DNA from 2 places in the Agrobacterium sp. rho-8.1 genome. Region 1 is predicted to be linked to the other one. Evidence: riboswitches for the same ligand, from Rfam matches in the RefSeq annotation. Region 1 holds a riboswitch; the other holds the start of a gene.
The links. A riboswitch is a leader RNA that binds a small molecule or an ion and turns the genes downstream of it on or off. The one in region 1 is predicted to bind S-adenosylmethionine.

Region 1 (3,407 bases):
GTCCTGGACGACTTCAACCGGGAGGGGCTGGGTATCGAGGTGGACTTTTCGCTGCCTGCTGAACGCGTCATCCGCAGCCTGAACCGGATCATCGAATGGCGCGGTAAACCGTTCGCCATTCGTGTGGATAACGGGCCTGAGTATGTCAGTGGCAAACTGATGGAATGGGCCGAAACGCAAGGAATTGCGTTGAGCCACATCCAGCCCGGAAAGCCGCAACAGAACGCCTATGTCGAGCGCTACAACCGCACCGTCCGACATGAATGGCTTGACCAGTACATCATTGAAAGCATCGAGGAGGCGCAGGAATTCGCCACGCAGTGGCTATGGACCTACAACAACGAACGGCCCAATATGGGCATCGGCGGCATAACGCCTGCACAGAAACTAAAAATGGCCGCGTGAGTTCTACTGCGGAGCCCCGTTAAGAATGGGGGGATTACCAAGGGAATCGAACCCTCGTATTCAGCTTGGGAAGCTGCTGCTCTGCCATTGAGCTACACCCGCGCACAAGATGACGGTGTGACAGTTGTGGTAGACTGTCAAGCTTCGTTAGGGCTATGCAGCGCGGAAGTGTTTTGACAATTTGAGGCCTTGGGCCTGATAATTGGAGCCGAGGCCGCTGCCATAGAGGCCTTCCGGCTTGGTCAGCATGTGTTCATAGACCAGGCGGCCGACGATTTGGCCGTGTTCCAAAATGAAGGGGACTTCATGGCTTCGAACTTCGAGAACGGCGCGGCTGCCGGTGCCACCGGCGCTGGCGTGGCCGAAGCCTGGGTCAAAGAAGCCGGCGTAGTGGACGCGGAATTCGCCGACCAGCGGATCGAACGGTGTCATTTCAGCAGCGTAGAGGGGCGGAACATGGACGGCCTCCTGCGAGACAAGAATGTAGAACTCGTCCGGGTCAAGAATGAGTTCGGCACGACCTCTCGCGTGGATCGGCTCCCAGAAATCCAGGACATCATGGGCAGCTTTCTGGTCGACATCCACAACTGCGGTGTGGTGTTTGCCACGATAGCCGATCAGGCGGTTTTCACCAAAACCCTGAAGATCGATCGACAAGGCGATGCCTCCGCCGGACACGTTGGGCATTTCGCTCGCGACCAGCGTTTCCTCTTCGTGCAAGGCCAGCATTTCAGCATCGGCCAGGACGGAATGACCGATACGAAAGCGAATTTGTGAGAGACGCGAGCCCTGACGGACGACGATTGGGAACGTGCGCGGGCTTATTTCGAGATAGAGCGGGCCGTTATAGCCCGCGGGGATCTTGTCGAATTCCTGCGCATTGTCGGTGATGACGCGGGTGAAGATATCGAGACGACCCGTAGAGCTTTTGGGGTTGGCAGACGCGGACATATCCGAAGGCAGGGCAAGCGCCTCCATCAATGGTACGATGTAAACGCAGCCGGTTTCCAGAACGGCACCTTCGCCGAGATTGATTTCGTGCAAGCTGAAACGCGTCAGCTTTTCGATGACTTTTGTCGATGGGCCGGGCATGAAGCTGGCGCGTACGCGGTAAGCTTTTCCGCCCAGACGCAGATCCAGGCTTGCTGGCTGGATCTGATCTCCATCCAGCGCGCGTTCGCTCTTCAACTGTCCAGAACTGAACAGTTCCCGGATCGCAGTATCCGCCAATATGCCCGTCGTTCTCGCCATCGTTTGATCATCCCTTTTCACGGCGACAAAACCAAAAGCAAGGCATTGACGCAAGTCGTTAACAGAGTTAAGCCAAGCTTATCCCGTGGTGATTTGGCCGGTCGGCTTGCAGCCACGTTAAACAAGTGGCTAAAAAGACCGGGTGCGCTTGTAACCGGTCTGCTTTTGCGGCCGGTTTTTTTGTTTGTAAGGTGATGACATGAGCAAGAAATGGCGCCCGGCAACACAATTGGTACACGGTGGTACACTGCGTTCCGGTTATGGCGAAACATCTGAGGCGATCTACCTCACGCAAGGGTTCGTCTATGACAGTTCCGAGGCGGCCGAAGCCCGTTTCAAGGGCGAAACGGAAGGCTTCATCTACGCCCGTTACGCAAGCCCAACCAATGACATGTTCGAAAAGCGCATGTGCCTGCTGGAAGGCGCCGAAGATGCGCGCGCCACGGCTTCTGGCATGGCTGCCGTCAGCGCCGCCATTCTCTGCCAGCTGAAGGCAGGCGATCATATCGTTGCCGCCCGCGCCTTGTTTGGTTCTTGCCGTTGGGTCGTCGAGACGCTGGCACCGAAATACGGCATCGAATGTACGCTGGTCGATGGCCGCGATCTCGCCAATTGGGAACAGGCAATCCAGCCGAACACCAAGCTGTTCTTCCTTGAAAGCCCGACCAACCCGACGCTGGAAGTGGTCGATATCGCAGGCGTAGCAAAGCTTGCCAACCAGATCGGCGCGAAGCTGGTGGTCGACAACGTGTTTGCCACACCACTTTTTCAAAAGCCGCTGGAACTGGGCGCACATATTGTCGTCTATTCCGCAACCAAGCACATCGATGGCCAGGGACGTTGCCTGGGCGGCGTCGTTCTGTCCGACAAAAAGTGGATCGAGGAAGAGCTTCAGGATTACTTCCGCCACACAGGCCCGGCCATGTCTCCTTTCAACGCGTGGACGCTGCTTAAAGGTGTTGAGACGCTGCCGTTGCGCGTGCGCCAGCAGACAGAAAATGCCGGAAAGATTGCGGATTTTCTCGCCGATCAGGGCAAAATCGCCAGGGTTATCTACCCAGGCCGCGCCGACCATCCGCAAGCCGACATCATCGCCAAGCAGATGACGGGTGGCTCGACGCTGGTGTGCTTTGAATTGAAAGGTGGCAAGGAAGCGGCCTTCAAGCTGCAGAACGCGTTGGAAATCGTCAAGATTTCCAACAATCTGGGCGATGCGAAGAGCCTGATTACCCATCCTGGGACAACTACGCACAAGAACCTGACCGACGAGGCCCGCGCTGAACTCGGAATTTCCGGCGGCACGCTGCGTCTTTCCTGCGGGATCGAAGATACTGACGATCTGCTGGAGGATTTTGCAGCCGCAATCGCTAAGGTATCCGCCTGATGTGACAGCCACGGCCCGGGCATATGCCGGGCCGTTTCTACCCGTTCCTCTGCCACAGACTAGCGCGCCGAGACGCCCGAAAAACGCCAAACGCCAAAAAGTCGGTGTGGTAACCGGATATTACCTTACAGGTGATATCTATTCGGGAAAGCGTGCATCGTATTCGTCAAAATCCCGCGTTGACCTGCAGTTTCTTGACGATGACCCACGCCTTTGGTGTAGAATGTTTGACAAGCAATGACTTAGGGCCGCATTATGTATCGAGCAGTGACAAGAGACATCGAGGTCACCGTCGACCCCTATTACCTTGAAGAGCAGTCAGACCCGGATGACAGCCGTTACGTCTGGGGCTACACGGTGGTGATCT
Region 2 (3,407 bases), 560 kb from region 1:
ACGAAGCGTCTCGCCGGGGCGCAGGATTGCCTTCGGGAAACCATCGTGATTGATCGCATCCGGCCATATCTGGGTTTCGAGGCAAAGGCCTGCGAAAGGTCCATAGTGACGGCCCTCCAAGCCCGGAGCGCCCGTGTTCAACTTGAAAGCCGAGTAAAATTGCACGCCGGGCTCGGTCGTGTGGACTTCCAACGATACTTTCGAGGCTGGTGCCGTAACGCGCGCGACCCTTCGCTTGGCGACGCGCTCTGATGACAGACAGAAATTGTGATCGTAGGTCACCTGCTCGCCGTTCTCTTCCCGCGCGACGGGAACGGGACGGCGCAGATCGAACACGGTGCCGTCAACGGCACGGATTTCGCCGGTCGGGATTTGCCGCGCATCGGTCGGTAGATAGTGATCGGCGGCGATTTCGATTTCGTGGCCAAGCGTGTTTTGCGCGCCATCGAGATTGAAATAGGAATGCTGGCAGATGTTGGCGATGGTGGGCTTGTCGGTTGTTGTCTCATACACAACAGACAGCACACCACCTTCCCGGATCGTGTAGGTCGCGGTCACGGTACAATTGCCCGGATAACCGGCGCGACCATCGGGATCGACGATCTGCAGAACCACGTGGTCGGGGCCGTGTTCCACCAGCAGCCAGTTGCGCTTGCCGATGTTGTCGCTGCCACCGTGTAGATGGGTGACACCTTTTTCGTTCAGATCGAGCTGATAGGTCTTTCCATCGATATTGAACTTGCCGCTATCGATGCGGTTGGCATTGCGGCCCGGCGTCGCGCCGAAATAGGAGGAGTATTTCGGGTAGTCATCGAAATTGTCGAAGCCCAGAACGAGTGGTGGCTCGTGGCCATCAAGGCGCAAATCCTGGATAACAGCACCCCAGGTCATGACATGGGCCGTCAGTCCGTCTGCGGAAATGGTGACACGCTCGACCTTTTCGCCCGATGCCGTCAGTCCGAAATTTTCCCGTGTTGCACCATCGTTCATCGTCTTCATTCTCCCAATCGACACATGTGGGCCGGACGTTGCTTTATTTTACGGCCTCACGCAATTGCAGAATTTTCACTCTCCGGTCTGGTTCTGGCCTTTTCCGATCTCTTCCAGATCATATGGTGTCGTCTGGTAAATCTCGTTGATCCAGTTGCCAACAAACAGATGGGCGTGGCTGCGCCAGCGGTTGAGCGGCGTCAGACCGGGGTCGTTGTGCGGAAAATAATCATGCGGCACCTTGATCGGCACGCCAGCGTCGACATCGCGAAAATATTCATCGGCGAGCGATGTGGAATCGTACTCGACATGATTGAACATATAGAGCCGCTTGCCTTTCTTTTCGTGCACCAGGCAAACGCCCATCTCCTCGGATTCCATCAGGATTTCAAGGTCGGGGTGCTTTTCGATGTCGGCGCGGCGGACTTCCGTCCATCGCGAAACCGGCACCTGAAAATCATCCGAGAAGCCATTGAGATAGATGGAGGCAGGGCTCAAATTGCGGTGGCGGTAGACGCCGAACGCCTTTTCCTTCAGCGCGTGCTTCGGCACATCATGGAAATGGTAGATGGCCGCCATCGCGCCCCAGCAGACATTCAGCGTCGAATGGACATTCGTCTCCGTCCATTCGAAAATCTTCCGCATCTCATCCCAATAGGTCACATCCTCATAGGTGAGTTTTTCCACGGGCGCGCCGGTGATGATGAAGCCGTCGAACTTGCGGTGACGCACCTCTTCCCAGGTCTCATAAAAGGATAGCAGATGCTCTTCCGGCGTGTTCTTGGCACGGTGGCCGCCGATACGAACCAAAGAGAGCTCCACCTGAAGCGGAGACGCGCCCACCAGTCTCGCCATCTGGATCTCGGTCTTGATCTTGTTCGGCATGAGATTGAGAAGCCCGATCTGGAGCGGGCGAATATCCTGCCGGATGGCCGCCGTTTCTGTCAGTACCCGCACACCCTCATGTATCAGGGTTTCGAACGCAGGCAGCGTATCGGGAATTTTTATCGGCATGTCGAACTCACTTCCGTGGTGGCGAGGGCCATAAACACAAAAAACCGGCAACGAAATCGCAGCCGGTCCTCGGAAATGAGATGTTTCCTCGACCATTTAGCGACTTCTTTAAAGTGGCTGCAAGCCGGTCGGCAAATCACCACTGGCAGGTGTCATAATCCTCTCGCTCAAGAAAATCAATATCACCGCTTTCCAAGGCGTTTCTGCCTTTCCATCCAACACCGTTCCGGGCTATGGCAAGGCATGACGACCAGCCACTTCACCATTTTGCTCGGCGGCAACATCACCGTTACAGATCGCTTGCAAAAGGCGGTGGCGGATACGCGCGTGATTGCCGCAGACAGCGGCATGCGTCACGCGCAACCGTTGGGGCTTACCCCTGAGCTTTGGGTCGGCGACTTCGATTCGTCCGACACGGCGCTGCAAGAGGGTTGGCCCGATGTCGAGAAACAACCGTTTCCGGCTGCAAAGGGCGTAACAGACGGCGAGATAGCGGTTTCCGAAGCCCTGTCCCGGGGTGCGCAGCGATTGACACTGGTCGGAGCATTGGCGGGTGAGCGGTCGGACCACGCGCTGTTTCATCTGCTTTATGCGGTTTCGCTGGCAGAGCGCGGATTCGAGGTGGTGCTGACATCGGGCGAAGAAGAGGCTTATCCTCTGATGGAAGGCACTCTGGCGCTCGATCTTCCCTCCAGTTCCCTGTTTTCCGTTGCCGGTTTTACCGCGCTGGAAGGCCTCGATATCGAAAATGCACGCTATCCCCTAGAAAACTTCGCGCTTGCTTTCGGCTCGTCGCGCACTATTTCCAACGTGGCGGAAGGGCCTTTGCGCCTCCGCCTCAAAAGCGGCAAAGCCATCGTGCTTGCCCGTCCTTATGACCTGACCGGAGCCTGATACCTTGGCACCCCCCATTCTGAAACTCGACGATATCATGCTGAAATTCGGCGCTACCCCGCTGCTTGACGGTGCAAACCTGCAAGTCGAGCCGGGCGATCGCATCTGCCTCGTCGGCCGCAACGGTTCGGGCAAATCCACGCTGATGAAAATCGCTGCCGGTCTGGTCGAGGCGCAATCAGGTGAGATTTTCAAACACCCTTCCGCCACCATTCGCTATCTGGATCAGGCGCCGGATTTTCCCGGTTACGAGACAGTGCAGGCCTATGCCGAAGCGGGTCTGGGACCGGGCGATGATGCCTATCGCGTCACCTATCTGCTGGAACATCTGGGCCTGACGGGACAGGAGCATCCGTCCAGCCTTTCGGGTGGAGAAGCGCGCCGCGCCGCACTCGTGCGCGTCATGGCACCTGAGCCTGATATCCTGATGCTGGACGAGCCCACCAACCATCTCGACCTGCCAACCATCGAATGGCTGGAAAGTGAATTGCAGCAGACACGCAGCGCGC

Region 2: another riboswitch for S-adenosylmethionine. It lies ahead of metA (homoserine O-acetyltransferase MetA); the one in region 1 lies ahead of RMR21_RS01410 (O-succinylhomoserine sulfhydrylase).

What each region holds. Positions count from the first base shown of each region.
Region 1 is NZ_CP192788.1:274,777-278,183, reverse strand. Features, by position in the region: one part of gene RMR21_RS01425 (IS3 family transposase) at 1-405, shown strand, start outside; tRNA gene RMR21_RS01420 (tRNA-Gly) at 432-505, opposite strand; gene RMR21_RS01415 (2'-deoxycytidine 5'-triphosphate deaminase) at 559-1,656, opposite strand; SAM riboswitch at 1,732-1,810, shown strand; gene RMR21_RS01410 (O-succinylhomoserine sulfhydrylase) at 1,856-3,040, shown strand; gene apaG (Co2+/Mg2+ efflux facilitator ApaG/CorD) at 3,296-3,407, shown strand, end outside.
Region 2 is NZ_CP192788.1:2,762,867-2,766,273, reverse strand. Features, by position in the region: gene RMR21_RS13545 (aldose epimerase family protein) at 1-990, opposite strand, end outside; gene metA (homoserine O-acetyltransferase MetA) at 1,066-2,004, opposite strand; SAM riboswitch at 2,081-2,157, opposite strand; gene RMR21_RS13535 (thiamine diphosphokinase) at 2,248-2,898, shown strand; gene RMR21_RS13530 (ABC-F family ATP-binding cassette domain-containing protein) at 2,903-3,407, shown strand, end outside.